2 regions of the Pseudarthrobacter sp. AG30 genome follow, and region 1 is predicted to be linked to the other one. Evidence: riboswitches for the same ligand, from Rfam matches in the RefSeq annotation. Region 1 holds a riboswitch; the other holds the start of a gene.
The links. A riboswitch is a leader RNA that binds a small molecule or an ion and turns the genes downstream of it on or off. The one in region 1 is predicted to bind thiamine pyrophosphate.
Positions count from the first base shown of each region.

Region 2: another riboswitch for thiamine pyrophosphate. It lies ahead of DC347_RS11345 (ECF transporter S component); the one in region 1 lies ahead of thiC (phosphomethylpyrimidine synthase ThiC).

Region 1 covers NZ_QEHL01000008.1:16,642-24,546, reverse strand. The annotation lists gene ffh (signal recognition particle protein) at 1-1,456, shown strand, start outside; gene DC347_RS07900 (alpha/beta hydrolase) at 1,499-2,233, shown strand; gene thiC (phosphomethylpyrimidine synthase ThiC) at 2,230-4,080, opposite strand; TPP riboswitch at 4,076-4,183, opposite strand; gene DC347_RS07890 (amidohydrolase family protein) at 4,264-5,346, shown strand; gene DC347_RS07885 (VOC family protein) at 5,447-6,322, shown strand; gene DC347_RS07880 (hypothetical protein) at 6,485-6,940, shown strand; gene rpsP (30S ribosomal protein S16) at 7,160-7,582, shown strand; gene DC347_RS07870 (RNA-binding protein) at 7,584-7,826, shown strand.
Region 2 covers NZ_QEHL01000012.1:130,642-138,546, reverse strand. The annotation lists gene DC347_RS11355 (energy-coupling factor transporter transmembrane protein EcfT) at 1-255, opposite strand, end outside; gene DC347_RS11350 (ABC transporter ATP-binding protein) at 252-1,799, opposite strand; gene DC347_RS11345 (ECF transporter S component) at 1,799-2,422, opposite strand; TPP riboswitch at 2,490-2,630, opposite strand; gene DC347_RS11340 (DUF4235 domain-containing protein) at 2,850-3,113, shown strand; gene mnhG (monovalent cation/H(+) antiporter subunit G) at 3,114-3,527, opposite strand; gene DC347_RS11330 (monovalent cation/H+ antiporter complex subunit F) at 3,517-3,795, opposite strand; gene DC347_RS11325 (Na+/H+ antiporter subunit E) at 3,792-4,337, opposite strand; gene DC347_RS11320 (Na+/H+ antiporter subunit D) at 4,334-5,935, opposite strand; gene DC347_RS11315 (Na(+)/H(+) antiporter subunit C) at 5,932-6,453, opposite strand; gene DC347_RS11310 (Na+/H+ antiporter subunit A) at 6,450-7,905, opposite strand, start outside.

The sequences.
Region 1 (7,905 bases):
CGCCGTTCCGGTGGTCCGCGAGTTCACCGGGAAGGTCCGCGAACGTGCGCTCGGCGCCGAGGTCTCGGCTGCCCTGAATCCCAGCCAGCAGATCGTCAAGATCGTCAACGAGGAACTCGTGGAGATCCTGGGCGGCGAAACCCGCAGGATCCGGCTGGCCAAGAGCGGCCCCACCATCATCATGCTGGCCGGCCTCCAGGGTGCAGGCAAGACCACCTTGGCCGGCAAGCTGTCCAAGTGGCTGAAGGCCCAGGGCCACAGCCCCATGCTGGTGGCCTGCGACCTCCAGCGCCCCAACGCCGTCACCCAGCTCCAGGTGGTGGGCCAGCGCGCCAACGTGCCCGTTTTCGCCCCGCACCCCGGCGCCACGTCCACCGAGCTGGACCACCCTGCCGGTGACCCGGTCGCCGTCGCCCGTGCCGGCGTCGAGGAAGCCAAGCGCACCCTGCACGACGTCGTGATCGTGGACACCGCCGGCCGCCTGGGCGTCGACGCGGACATGATGGAGCAGGCCCGCCAGATCCGCCGCGCCATCGTCCCGAACGAAGTCCTCTTCGTGATCGACTCCATGATCGGCCAGGACGCGGTCAACACGGCCCTCGCCTTCGATGAGGGCGTCAACTTCACCGGCATCGTGTTGTCCAAGCTCGACGGCGATGCGCGCGGCGGTGCCGCACTGTCGGTCGCCTCGGTGACCGGGAAGCCGGTCATGTTCGCCTCCACCGGCGAAGGCCTGGACGACTTCGAACTCTTCCACCCGGACCGGATGGCCTCGCGCATCCTGGACATGGGCGACATCCTCACCCTCATTGAGCAGGCCGAGAAGTCCTGGGACAAAGACGAAGCAGCCCGGATGGCGAAGAAGTTCGCCGACCAGGAAGACTTCACCCTCGAGGACTTCCTCGCCCAAATGCAGCAGATCCGCAACATGGGCTCCATGAAGAAGATGCTCATGATGATGCCGGGCGCGCAGAACATCCGGCAGCAGCTGGAGCAGTTCGACGAGCGCGAAATCGACCGCGTCGAGGCAATCGTCCGGTCCATGACGCCGCACGAGCGCCTCGCCCCGAGAATCATCAACGGCTCCCGCCGGGCGCGCATCGCCCGCGGCTCCGGCGTCCACGTTTCCGAGGTCAACGGCCTGCTGGAACGCTTTGCGCAGGCCCAGAAGATGATGAAGAAGATGGCCCAGGGCGGCATGCCGGGAATGCCCGGGATGCCGGGTATGCCCGGTGCCGGTGGGGGTGCGCGGAAGAACGCCAAGAACGCGCCGAAGAAGAAGGCGAAGTCCGGCAATCCGGCCAAGGCTGCGCAGGAACGCAAGGAGGCCGAGGCCCGGCGCGCCAATGCGGGCAAGGCGCTGCCCACCGGTGCCGCTTTCGGCCAGCAGGGCGGCGACTTCGATCCGTCGCAGTTGAACCTCCCCAAGGGCTTCGACAAGTTCCTGGGCAAGTAGCGGTTCCCCACGGATGTCGGTGCCGTGGAATAGGGTTGGGTCATGTTCAAGCAGCGGGTAGTTTTCGTGCACGGCGCCGGTGCTTTCGGCGCCGCCGCGTGGCCCCGCCAGCACGGCATGGCGCTGTCCTTCGACGCCCTGTTCCTTCGCAGGCAGGGCTATGACGCCGTCGCGGAGCCGGTGGAATCATCATTTGCGGAGGACACTGCCATCGTGCTGCGGTCCCTGGCCGATGATGGCCGCGGCGCCGCCGGCGGACACGTGGTGGCGCACTCCCAGGGAGCCATTCCTGCCATGATGGCGGCCGTCGAACGCCCCGACCTCGTCTACTCCCTGACCCTGGTGGAACCGGCGTGCCTCTCCCTGACCGCGGAGCTGCCGGCCACGGCGGCACACATCAGCCTGATGAAGCCGCTTCTCGAGGTCCGCCACCAGCTCAGTGACGAGGACTTCCAACGGGAGTTCGTCCGGCGGGTCTATGCCACGGACCTGCAGCAGCCTGCCACCGCGGAGGAGAAACGGTCCGCGCGCCGGCTGCGGCTCCAGGTCCCGTCGTGGGAAGCGCCCCTGCATATTGTTCCCGGGGTCCCCACCTTGGTCCTGACCGGGGGCTGGGAGCCGCTGTACGAGGAGATTGCCGGTTACCTGCGGGAGACCGGTGCCCTGCACCGCGTTGCCGCGGGCGGGCACCGGCCCCATGATTCGGTGGAAGGCGACCGGACCATCAGGCAGTTCATCGGCGAGGTCAGCCGCAGCGAGCCGGCCCGGGCCTCCTAGCTGCCGGCGGGCACCTGCAACTCCGGAAGGTAGACCTTGCCGCCGGCGGCCAGGAACTCCTGGCTCTTCGCCCGCATCCCCGACGCCGCCTCAGTGAGCGCCGCCTGCGCCTCAGCCGAGCCGTATTCATTCCGGATGTCCTGGCTGATCCGCATCGAGCAGAACTTGGGTCCGCACATGGAGCAGAAGTGCGCTGTCTTGGCGGGCTCGGCCGGCAACGTCTCATCGTGGAACGATTCCGCCGTCTCCGGGTCCAGCGACAGCGCGAACTGGTCGCGCCAGCGGAATTCGAACCGGGCCTTGGACAAAGCATCGTCCCGCTCGCGCGCCCCCGGGTGGCCCTTGGCCAGGTCCGCTGCATGGGCCGCAATCTTGTACGTGATGACGCCGGTCTTCACGTCGTCTTTGTTGGGCAGGCCCAGGTGTTCCTTGGGCGTGACGTAGCAGAGCATGGCGGTGCCGTACCGTGCGATTTCGGTGGCCCCGATTGCCGAGGTGATGTGGTCGTAGCCGGGCGCGACATCGGTCACCAGCGGACCGAGTGTGTAGAACGGCGCACCCTTGCACAGCTCCTGCTGCCGCTCCACGTTTTCCCGGACCAGGTGGAACGGCACGTGCCCGGGGCCTTCGACCATCACCTGGACGTCGTACTCCCACGCGCGCTGCGTCAGCTCGGCCAGCGTATCCAGTTCAGCGAACTGCGCCGCGTCGTTGGCGTCCGCCGTGGAGCCGGGCCGCAACCCGTCCCCCAGGGAGAACGCGACGTCGTACTTCGCGAAGATTTCGCAAAGTTCGTCAAAATGCGTGTACAGGAAGTTCTCCTGGTGGTGGGCCAGGCACCAGCCGGCCATAATGGAACCACCGCGCGAGACGATGCCCGTCACCCGGTTGGCGGTGAGCGGGACGTACCGCAGCAGGACACCGGCGTGGATGGTCATGTAGTCCACACCTTGCTCGCACTGCTCAATGACGGTGTCCCGGAAGATTTCCCAGGTCAGCGCGTTGGCTTCGCCGTTGACCTTTTCCAGTGCCTGGTAGATCGGAACCGTTCCGATCGGGACAGGGGAGTTGCGGATGATCCATTCCCTGGTGGTGTGGATGTCGTCCCCCGTGGACAGGTCCATCACCGTGTCGGCACCCCATTGGGTGGCCCACTGCAGCTTGTCCACCTCTTCGGCGATGGAGCTCGTCACGGCAGAATTACCGATGTTGGCGTTGATTTTCACCAGGAACGCCTTGCCGATGATCATGGGCTCGGACTCAGGGTGGTTGATGTTGTTCGGGATGATGGCCCGACCGGCGGCTACCTCGCTCCTGACCAGTTCCACGTCGCAGTTTTCCCGCAGCGCCACGAAACGCATTTCCTGCGTGATGGTGCCCTGCCGGGCGTAGTGCATCTGGGTCACCGTATGGCCGTCGACGGCGCGGCGGGGCACCGGCCGGGCGCCCTTCCACTCCGCGGAGGCAGCGCCCCGGCGCACGGCCGAGCGGCCGTCGTCGAGCAGGTTGCGTTCCCTGCCGGTGTAGGCCTCGGTGTCCCCGCGCGCCACGATCCATTCGGCACGGAAGGGCTCCAGGCCGCGGACGGGGTCGCTTCCCGGTCCGGCCGTCCGGTAGGTCCGGAAAGGTGCGTTCGGCTGCCCGTTGGGTGATGGCTCCAGCGCGATCTCGGTGACCGGGACCCGGATGCCGGAACCGGCGTCGTCGATGTAAGCCAGTGAATGCGACTTCAGCGACTGCGTCACCCGCACTTGGGATTCGCCACTGGATCCGGTGCCGGGACCGTTGGCCGCATCGGAACCGGACGGCACCAGGGCAGGGTTCAACTGGGTGTTTTGTGTACTCAAGGGAATACTCACTTCCTTCGCCGGCATTACCCGGACAGGTTCAACGGTCGCAGGCTGCGGCAGCCCGATCTCAGCCCCTGCAGGGGCACCCGTGTGGTCAGCAACGAAGCTACCACAGCCCTTCGGAAGCCCGTTGTAACAATCGATGATGCTAGCCTGACCGGGCAACGAAAGGATGCCCGGATGGCAGGAATAATTCACTTTCGCGGACCCGTCCTGGCTGCACCGGACAGCCTGCGGCAGGGACTCTGGTCCGTGGGCGGCAAGCTCACGTTCCGCCGGCCCGCACAGCCACCCGACCGGGTACTCGACGGCTGGGTATTGCCGGGCTTCGTGGACGCCCATTGCCATATCGGGCTGGGGCCGGCCGGTCCGGTGGAGGCCGCCGTAGCGCAGGAACAGGCGCTTGCGGACCTCAACGCCGGAACCCTCCTGGTCCGTGATGCGGGTTCGCCCGCCGATACGCGCTGGATGCAGGGCGGCACGGACTTCCCGGTGTTGATCCGCGCCGGCCGGCACATTGCCCGGACCCGGCGCTACCTGCGCGGTTTCGCCCACGAGGTCGAACCCGAGGACCTCGTTGAGGCCGTGCGCAAGCAGGCCCGGGACGGGGACGGCTGGGTCAAACTGGTGGGGGACTGGATCGACCGGGGCGCCGGTGACCTGGCGCCGTCCTTTCCTGCCGCCGTCGTCCGCGACGCGGTCCAGGCTGCACACGACGAAGGTGCCCGGGTGACGGCCCACTGCTTCGCCGAAGACACCCTGGACCAGATGCTCGACGCCGGCATCGACTGCATCGAGCACGCCACCGGGCTGCTGCCACGGCACCTGCCCCGGTTCGCCGGGCAGGGCGTGCCGATCGTGCCCACCCTCATCAACATCGCCACCTTCCCGGACATTGCCGCCCAAGCGGAGCCGAAGTTTCCACGGTACGCAGCCCACATGCGGTCCCTCTGGGAGCGGAGGCTGGAGCGCGTGGCCGAGGCCCACGCAGCGGGGGTGCGCATCTTCGCCGGAACAGACGCCGGCAGCGTCATCGGCCACGGCCGCATCGCGGACGAAATCCTCGCCCTGCACGGTGCGGGCCTGCCGATGACTGCAGCGCTGGATGCAGCGTGCTGGGCAGCCCGCCGCTGGCTCGGAGCGGACGGCTTGGAAGAAGGCGCACGCGCCGATGTGATCGTCTGTCGTGAGGATCCACGGGCGGTCCCGGAGACCATCGGCAGGCTGGACCACGTCGTGCTGGGCGGCCGCGTTATCCGTTGACCCAACGTGGCCCCCGGGACTTGGAATAAATTGAAGCTTCAAGTAATTTTAAGAAGTGACAGGCCGCCATCGGGACGGCCGCCAATCCAAGGAGCCTCCAATGACCGCATCAGCCAACAGCCAGGACCTGCTTCCTGCCGACCTCGCCATGGGCACGGTGATGCTCAAGGTGGGGGACATGAAGGTCATGACCGACTACTACCAGCGCGCACTGGGCCTGGAGGTGGTGGCCGAGCAGGACGGCGGACTGTACCTGGGCCGCCTTGGCCGCCCCCTGGTCCACCTGGCTCCGGCCCCCGGGCTGAACCTGCCCGGCAGGGGAGAGGCCGGACTCTTCCACACCGCGCTGCTGTTTGAAGACCAGGCCTCCCTCGCCGCCACCATCGCCACCGCGGCCCAATACGAGCCGATGTCCTTCACCGGCAGCGCCGACCACCTGGTCAGCGAAGCCTTCTACTTCACCGATCCGGAAGGCAACGGCATCGAACTGTATTGGGACCGGCCGCGCAGCAACTGGTCCTGGAACGGGACGGACGTGGTGATGGACAGCCTTGCCCTTCCCCCGCAGCGCTACCTGGACCAGCACCTCACCGAGGAATCGCTCGAAGGCCAGCGCGTGACGGCCGCAGGCGTGGGGCACGTCCACCTCCAGGTGGGAGACGTCCAGACGGCGCGCGACTTCTACGTGGGCACCCTCGGTTTCGAAAAGACGGCGGGCTGGCACGGGCAGGCCTTGTTCGTTTCCGCCGGGCGGTACCACCACCACATGGCCATGAACGTCTGGAACAGCCGCGGGGCCGGCCCCCGCAAGGACACCCTTGGGCTGGGCGAAGTCCTCATCGAAGTTCCTTCAGGGGACGACGTCGGCGCCTTGGCTGACCGCCTCAAGGTCGCCGGAGTGACCGCGCACCACACCGGCGCCGAACTCCGGTTCGAGGATCCGTGGCGCAACCGGCTGCGGGTGGCCGTCCGCTGAGCTGCGCTGCCGGCGGAGGCCGGCCAGCGCCGAGAACTGTCCTGTGCGGCCCGGCCCGGCGCGTGCCCCTGCCGGTCCCCAGCTACTAGGCTGATTCAGTACGGCCGGGACGCGGGCAGCGCCCGGCGCGCAGTTCCGCCAACGGAAGAAGGGCAAACAGCCATGGGCTTCACCGAGATCTTTGTTGCCACCCATGACGCCGCGCTCAAACGCGCCGGCCTCCTTGATGCAGGGAGCGCGCCCGCGGCGAACGTCGGTCCTGGCAGCCAGGCCGTGCGGATCGAGGGAGTCAGCGACTTCGAAATCGAACAGCTCGGCGACCTCGCCGGGACTGCTGTCCACGCCGGTGGTGCCGACTATGAGCTGACCATGGTGGATGTCGCCAGCGACTCCCTTCTGGCAGTTCCGCCTGCCATGGTCCGTGCGCTGGCCGACCTCCTGTCCTACGAGACCGAAGGCGAGGGCAACGTCCTCGAAGACGTCGCCGAGCAGTGGGCCGCGCAGGACGACATGCCTTTCGGCGCGGCCCAGGCCCGGACCTACGTGGAGCAGCTCGCCAGGCTCGCGGCCGGGTTGGACGACGCCGAGCGAACCGGGCTGTACGTCTGGTCCGCCTGACCGGCGCCGCAGGGCCCATCCCGCGGCCGGCGCCGGCGCGAAGCGCGGCGACGCCGAGTCGAAATAAGTTCGCTGATCTGGCACAATAAACAGGTACTCGATCTGCGTGGCCCCTCTCTCCGCGTCCGGATCCTGTCCTTCGAACCGGCAAGTACGGCCCGCCCCACGGGTGCAGAACGCCGGGTTCACCCCTTTTCTGAAACAGGAGTGACCACAAAAGTGGCCGTAAAGATTCGCCTTAAGCGCTTCGGCAAGATGCGCGCCCCGTACTACCGCATCGTCGTCGCGGACTCACGCACCAAGCGTGACGGCCGCGCCATCGAGGAGATCGGCAAGTACCACCCCACCGAAGAGCCCTCGTTCATCGAGGTCAACTCCGAGCGTGCCCAGTACTGGCTGTCCGTCGGCGCCCAGCCGTCCGAGCAGGTTGCCGCCATCCTGAAGATCACCGGTGACTGGCAGAAGTTCAAGGGCCTCCCGGGCCAGGAAGGCACCCTCAAGACCAAGGTCGCGAAGGACGCTTTCGTAGCTCCGGAGAAGGGCTCGGTCATCATCCCGGAAGCCATCACCAAAAAGGCCTCCAAGTCTGACGCTGCCGAGGCCCCGGCCGACGCCGAAGCTGAGACCACCGAGGCTGAGTAGATTGCTGGCAGAAGCGCTGGAGCACCTGGTCCGTGGAATCGTTGATTCCCCGGACGACGTCAAGGTCAGTTCGAAGAACAACCGCCGCGGGGACACCCTCGAAGTGCGGGTTCACCAGGATGACCTCGGACGGGTGATTGGCCGCCAGGGCCGCACCGCACGCGCACTGCGCACCGTGGTGGCAGCACTGGCCGGCGGCGAACCGGTCAGGGTCGACGTCGTCGATACCGACCGCCGCCGCTGAGCGCTCGGCAACACTTAGTTCTGCTCCGGCCCCTCCACCACCTGGTGGAGGGGCCGGACTGCTTTGATCAACACAGTGC
Region 2 (7,905 bases), on a different contig from region 1:
CGCCAGGATGGACGTGCTCCAGCCGCCGATGGCGGCGGCGAGGATCAGCGGCCAGCCCCGCTGCCAGAGCAGGGACACGGTGAGGCCGGCCAGGGGAAAAAGGATCAGTTCGAAGACCAGCACCACGGACGCGGAAACCCAGTCGATGGACAGCGCCAGGACCGCGGTGATCAGCACGACGGCGGCAAATTTGCTCAGCGGGTTGGCCCGGGCAAGGAGGGCGCGGTTGCCGTCCAGGGTCAGCTGCTGCCTCATGGCGCCACCGGTTCCGTGGCGGCCATCCGCAGCTCGGCCCCGGCCAGAGCCCGGGTGAATTCGGCGTCGTGGGTCACGGACACCACGGCCGTGCCGGCGTCCAGGAGTTCGGAGAGGAACGAGGCCAACTCCGCCCAGGTGTTGGCGTCCTGCCCGAACGTCGGCTCGTCCAGGACCAGCACCTGCGGGCTGGCGGCCAGGACCGTGGCCACGGACAGCCGACGCTTCTCACCGCCGGACAATGTGTAGGGATTGGCGTCCACCAGCTGGGTGAGCCGCAGCCGCTCCAGCAGCTCCTCCACCCGGTCCTCGCCGTGGCCCAGGTGCCGCGGCCCGAACAGCAGCTCGTCCAACACCTTGCCCGTCACGAACTGGTGCTCCGGTTCCTGGAACACGGTGCCCACCCGTGAGATCAACTGCTCTGCCTTCCACGCGTAGGGGTCGATCCCGGCACCGCGGCTAAGGTCCACGGCGGCCGACACCTTTCCGGACACCGGTTCAAGGAGCCCGGCAAGGGTCAGTGCGAACGTTGATTTTCCGGCGCCGTTCGGGCCGGTGACGGCCAGCGCCTGGCCGGCCCGGACCTGCGCGGCAACACCCTCCTGGACAGGAACCGGCGGAATCTTGCGGAAGCCTTTGCGGCGGGGACGCTCGCGGGAGACCGCCAGGTCTTCGGCTGCAAGCAGGAGGTTGCCGGTTACGGCGGCCGGGATGCCGGACCGGCGGCGGGTGGCCGGCACATACCCCGGCACCCAGACTCCGGCCGCCGTCAGCATGGCCCGGGCCTCGCTGAGCACCCGGTCCGGAGGTCCGTCCAGGAGCACGGCGGGATCCGAGGCGGAGCCCGGCTGCAGGACCACGATCCGGTCCACCAGGTCCTTCCAGACGGAAACCCGGTGCTCCACCACCACCAAAGTGGCCCCGGTCTTGTCGAGGCAGCGTGCCACGGCGTCCCGGACCTCCAGGACGCCGTCCGGGTCGAGGTTGGCGGTGGGCTCGTCCAGCAGGATCAGCCCGGGACGCATCGCAAGGATGCCCGCCAGCGCCAGGCGCTGTTTCTGACCGCCGGAGAGGGCCGACGTCGGGTGGTCCAGCGGGAGCTGGGAGAGTCCGACGTCGGCAAGCGCCTCGTGCACGCGCGCCCAGATGGCGTCGCGGGGCACGGCAAGGTTCTCGGCGCCGAAGGCGACGTCGTCCCCCACCCGGGAGAGGACCACCTGCGTCTCCGGGTCCTGCTGCATCAGGCCGGAGCGGCCGCGACGCTCGCGGGGAGGGGCGCCGTCAACCAGCAACGAACCGGACTCGTCCGCATCGCCGGCCTCGCCGTCGTCGTTGATGTCGCCCAGGACCCCGGCGAGGGCATGCAGGAGCGTCGACTTCCCGGCACCCGAGGGACCGAGCAGGAGTACCCGCTCGCCGGGGCGGATATCCAGGTCGAGGGCGTGGACGGCAGGTTTGGCCCTGCCTGCATGCCGCCAGCCCCAGCCGCGGGCCGTGACGGCGGCAGGGCGCACGCCTCCTGCGGCGTCCTGGGAAGGTGCCATCAGGAGAAAACTGGCTCCGTTGCAGCCTTGCGGGACGCGAAGGAACTCAGCACCCCGGTGCGGGCCAGGCCGCGGGTGGCGAGCCAGGACAACGCGCCCGCCAGCACGGCGCCGGACACCGTGGTCAGGACGATATAGGCGAGCTTGTCCGCCCCGGAGTAGGCAATGTTCCAGCCCCACGGTGCGAGTGAGTCATTCAGGCCGCAGAAGAAGCCCGCGGCCGCCCCCGCCACGAGGGAGACGGGCAGGTTGAACTTGCGGTAGACGAAGACCGCGAAGATGATTTCCGCGCCCAACCCCTGGATGAAACCGGAGAAAAGGACGGAGGCGCCATACTGGGAACCCATCAGGAGCTCGCCCGTTGCGGCCACAGTTTCGCAGAACAGGGCGGCTCCGGGCTTGCGGATGATGAGCATTCCCAGCACGCCCGGAATCATCCAGCCGCCGGCCAGGATCCCGGTCAAGGGCGGGTAGGCGGCGTTCATGGGGGCCGACAGGGCGGCGGCGCCCTGGTCCCAGGCCCAGAAAATGACCCCGCCGGCGATGGCCACCAAGGCCGCCACCACGATGTCGACGACGCGCCAGGACTTACTGGTGGTCTTCTTGATTGCAGCAGTACTCATGTGATCCTCCTGGGTAACAGGAGGGGAAAGTGGCTCCGGCTGGCGGACCGTTGCCGGTCCGGCCGGACACTTTGAGAACTCGACTCCCTTGCGCCGGTACTAACCGGATCAGGTTCGAGGGTCTGCGGCTGTCCCGCACTCTCAGCGCCCACCTGCGGTGCCCGGCATGGCCAGGTTGTCCGACGGCGGCGCTCCCCTGTCGTTTTTGAATGTTGATGTTCGCGTGTAAATACTGCCCGGTTTGGGCGTGGTCAAGTTTACACCTGGCGGGGGCTGGGCGGCGGCCATGCCGGCTGTTGAACCGGATGTGACCGCGGACCGCCGTCAGCGGGCCCGAGAGGATGCCGGCCATGCCCTTGCCCGGACCGGTCCGGGTGTACGGCTAGGCTGGAGGCAGTCCGTTTTCCGCCCGCAAGGAGTACTAGGAATGAACCTCTTCATCAAGCTGCTCGGTACCGCGGTGAGCCTGGGCGCAGGCCTGGTCGGCACCAAGCTCGTCAACACCATCTGGGAAAAGACCACCGGGCAGAAGCCGCCCAGCGGCAAGGGCGAGGACGTGCCCACCAGCCTGCGTTCGGCCTTGACTTTCGCACTGATCTCCGCGTCCGTCAGCGCCATCATCCAGGTCCTGGCCAACCGGGGCACCCAGCGCGCCATCACCCGCTTCGCCAAGACGCAGGACATCGTCTAGCTACTGGCGGTTTTCGCCGTCGTCGCGGTTGTCCGTCAGGGCAGCCTCGGCGGCGGCTTTTTGCACTACGGCCTCAAGCTCATCGGCGGCGAGCAGCTCCCGGTGCAGGTGCTTGGTGCGGTAGCCGGCCCGGCCCACCATGTGCGCGGACACCGGCACCGTGAGCAGCTGGAAGATCCAGGCCACCACCAGGACCGGCCAAACCCACCAGCTGCGCATCTGCAGCCCAATGGCTGCCAGCAGCAGGAACAGGCCCAGGACCTGCGGCTTGGTGGCGGCGTGCATGCGGCTCATCAGGTCCGGGAAGCGGAGCAGCCCGATGGCGGCGCCCAGGGACAGGAGCGCACCCGCCACCATGAACACCGCGGAGGCAAGGTCGATCCACGCGTCCGCGCCGGAAAAGTCAGGATTCATGGGGGTTCACCCTCCGGTCGGCGACGAACCGGGCCACCGTGACCGACCCGATGAACCCAATGATGGAGATGGCCACCACCAGCATCAGGTTGTTCAGGTGCCGGTTCACGGCCATGTCCACGCACAGGGCCCCGCCCAGGATGGCGAGCAGGACATCGGCCGCAAGCACCCGGTCCAGCAGCGAAGGGCCGCGGGCAATCCTGATGATGGCCCCGCCCGCGGCGAGGGAGAAGATGACGGCCGTGACCGCCAGGACAACGGGCATCATGCGGACGCCTCCATTCGGACGGCTTCAAGTTCTTCGGCGGACCCCATGATGCGGATCAGGCCCGCTTCGATGGACCGGACCTCGTTCCGCAGGCCCTCGATGTCCTGCTTGGAGGTGATGTTGAGTGCGTGCAGGTACAGGGTGGAGGCCGGGCGGTCCACCTCCACCACCAGGGAGCCGGGAATCAGGGAGATCACGTGCCCGGTGGCGGTGACGATCAGGTCCTGGTGGCTCCGGAGCTTCACCGCGACGACGGCGTTGGTCACCTTGGGTCCGCGGACGGTGGCCAGGTACAGGACCTGGCCGCTGGCGACCACCACTTTCGCCAGGAAGGCAAAGGCGAAGGGCACGGCGTACAGGATGTTGAACCGGCCGCTGAGTTCCACCGGCGGAAGGTAGAACAGCCTGGCAACGCCTACCGCCAGCAGGGCACCGAAGAGCAGGTTCCCGGGGCTGAAGTCCTGCCACAGGGCACCCCACACGATTACCAGCCACACCAGGAGGGGAAGCTCCTGCCGCAGCGAAATCCGTTTGCGGCTCATCGTCCTCCTCCCGTCACGGTGGCCGGAACGGCGGTATTGCTGCCGAGGACCGACTGGATGTAGGGGGCCCGGTCCAGCATGTCCCGCGCAGCCTGGTCGGAGAGCCCGAACAGCGGCCCGGCGAACACGGTGAGCGCGACGCCGAGCACCACCAGGCCAAGGGTTGATCCCACCATGGTGCGCGGCAGGAGCGTGACCGTGTTGAGTTTGGCGCCCGGACCGGCGGCGCGCCCCGAGGGGCCGGCCAGCAACACGGGGTCCGGATGTTCGGCGTCCTCCGGCTTCCGCCAGAACGCCCGGTTCCATACGCGGGCAATGGCCAGCAGCGTCAGCAGGCTGGTCAGCACCCCGCCGATCACCAGTGCGTAGGCCAGCGGGGTCCCCAGCTCAATACCGGCCTGCAGCAGCCCCACCTTGCCGAGGAACCCGGAGAACGGGGGGATGCCGGCCAGGTTCATGCCGGGGATGAAGAACAGCATTGCCAGCAGGGGCGAGAGCTTGGCCAGGCCGCCCAGCCGGTCAACGGAGGAGCTGCCGCCGCGGCGTTCGATCAGGCCGGTCACCAGGAACAGGCTGGTCTGGATGGTGATGTGGTGGGCCACGTAGAAGACCGCAGCCGCCAGCCCGGCCACGGAGGACATGGCCAGCCCGAACACCATGTACCCGATGTGGCTGACCAGGGTGAACGAGAGCAGACGTTTGATGTCGCTTTGCGCCAGCGCACCAAGGATGCCCACCACCATGGTCAGCAGCGCCACCACCATCAGTGGCGTGTTCAGGGTGTCGCCGGGGAACAACAGCGTCTCGGTCCTGACCATGGCGTACACGCCCACCTTGGTCAACAGGCCGGCGAACACGGCGGTGACGGGTGCCGGCGCCGTGGGGTAGGAGTCGGGGAGCCAGAAGGACAGCGGGAAGACGGCGGCCTTGATGCCGAACGCCACCAGCAGCATGACGTGCAGCAGGGTCCTGGTGCCTTGGTCCAGGTCGCCCAGCTTGAGGGCGAGGTCAGCCATGTTGACGGTGCCGGTTGCGCCGTACACCATGGCGATGGCGATCAGGAACAGCACGGAGGACACCACCGACACCACCACGTAGGTGACGCCGGCGCGGATCCGGGGCCCGGTGCCGCCCAGGGTCATCAGCACGTAGCTTGCGGTCAGCAGGATCTCGAAGCCGACGTAGAGGTTGAAGAGGTCGCCGGAGAGGAACGCGTTGGACACCCCCGCCACCAGGATCAGGTAGGTGGGGTGGAAGATCGAGACCGGGGCGTCTTCGTCGCCGTCGGCCATGCCTTGCCCGGTGGCGTACACCAGCACGGCGAGGCTCACTGCCGAGGAGACCACCAGCATCAGCGAGGAGAACTGGTCCACCACCATCACGATGCCCCAGGGCGGCAGCCAGCCGCCGATGGTCACCGCGGCGGTTCCGCTGTTCCACGCGGACGCCAACAGGAGGCATTCGAGGGCCAGGGTGAGTGACAACAGTCCGATGCTGACCGCCCGCTGGGCCCGGGAGTGCCGGATCAGGAGGAAGGTCAGTGCGGCGCCCAGGATGGGAAGGACGACGGCGAGCGGGGCCAGGCTGGCGATGTTCACTTTTTGCCGCCTTCCGGGCCGGATTCGATGGTGAGCGAGCCGGGCTGTTCTTCCGCGGCTGCCTGTTCGGCCGGCAATTCCCGGCCTCCCGCCGTGACGGTGGCGAGCGGAAACTCGGATGTTTCGGCCGGGATTTCGGCGTCGTCCTCCGCGTCGAAGCTCGGTGTTTCCGCCACCCGGAGGTCCTCCACGTCGTCCTGGATATCGTCCTGGCGGGCCAGGACCCACGTGCGGTAGATGATGCCCAGCATGAACGCCGTGACGGCGAAGGAGATCACGATCGAGGTCAGGATCAAGGCTTGCGGCAGGGGGTCGTTGTAGTCACCGGCGGGGGTGTCCTTGGTGAAGAACGGAGCCAAGCCGGCGTATCCCCCGGTGGAGAGGATCAGCAGGTTGGTGGCGTTGGCCAGCAGCATCAGCCCCAGCAGGACGCGGGTGAGGCTGCGTTCGAGGATCAGGTAGATGCCGCAGGCATAGAGGGCGCCCATGACGATCAGCAGGGTCAGGTTGACGCTCATGCGTTGCCCTTTGCGGTGGTCTCGGCAGGAAAACGGTCCGGTTCTTGGTCCTGCTGTGCCGGTTCAGGCCCGGCCGCAGCGGACCGTTCTTCCATGTGTTCATCGATCTCGGCACCCAGGCTGCGCAGCACGTCGAGCACCAGGCCCACCACCACCACGTACACGCCGATATCGAAGATGGTGGAGGTGACGAACTTGATGTCGCCGAAGACGGGCAGCCACACCTCGATGATGGCGGACTGGAACACCTGTCCGCCCAACAGCAGGGGCGTCACGCCGGAGGCAGCGGCCAGGGCCAGGCCGGTGCCCAGCAACGCACCGGCGCTCAGCGGTGCGGCTTCCCGCAGTTCGAACCGCCCGCCGGCCAGGTAGCGGATGGTCAGGGCCAGGCCGGCGGTCAGGCCGCCGGCGAAACCGCCGCCGGGCAGGTTGTGGCCGGCCAGCAGCAGGTAGAGCGAGAAGATGATCATCGAGTGGAACATCAGGCGGGTGACCACCTCGAAGATGATGGAGCGGCGTTCCGGGGCGAGGGTCCTGCCCGCCACGATCCAGGCGTCCCGTGCCGAGGCGGCGAACTTCCGGCTGATGGCCAGCGCCGCACCGTCGCGGGAACCGGGGTCCACGCCGTGGTACCGCCCCACGGTGCCCTCGGCAACGGAGGCGGACCGTTGCAGGCGGTCGCCGCGGCCGCGGACGAAAATCAGGCTGGCCACGCCGGTGGCGGCCAGGGCCAGGACGCTGATCTCGCCGAAGGTGTCCCACGCCCGGATGTCCACGAGCGTCACGTTCACCACGTTCAGGCCGCCGCCGCCCTCGTAGGCGAGCTGCGGGAACTGCAGGGACACCGGGATGGCGGTCCTGGCTCCCATGGCGAAGATCGCGGCGAACACCATGGTCACGCCGAAGCCCAACCCGATGATGACGCGCAGCACCCGGTACTTTCCGCCGGTGCGGTCACGAAGCTCAGGAGGAAGGCTGCGCATGGCCAGGACGAACGCCACCAGGATGATGGTTTCCACCAGCATCTGGGTCAGGGCAAGGTCGGGGGCGCCCTGCAGGGCGAACATGAGGGCGATGCCGTACCCGGTGACGGAGACCATCAGCACCGCCAGGAAGCGCTTGTTGGCCTTGACGGCGGCAAGGGCGCCAATCACGATGCCCGCGCCGGCCACGAGCTGCAGCGGCGAGTGCGGGTCCACGAGGTAGATGTCCTGCGGCAGGGCATTGCCGCTGAGCAGGATGGCGGTGAGCGGCAGGACGAACGCCACACTGAGGATTACGGCGAGGTAGAAGTAGAGGGAACCGCGCTGGGTCCGGCCCGTGATCCAGACGGCGGCGTCGTCCAGGGCGCCGATGGTGAGCTGGTAGCCCCGGTCGCCGTCCACCCAGCCCGGAACCCGTGCCTGCGCCCTGGCCACGGCGTTGCGGCCGACGTACATCGCCAGGCCCAGC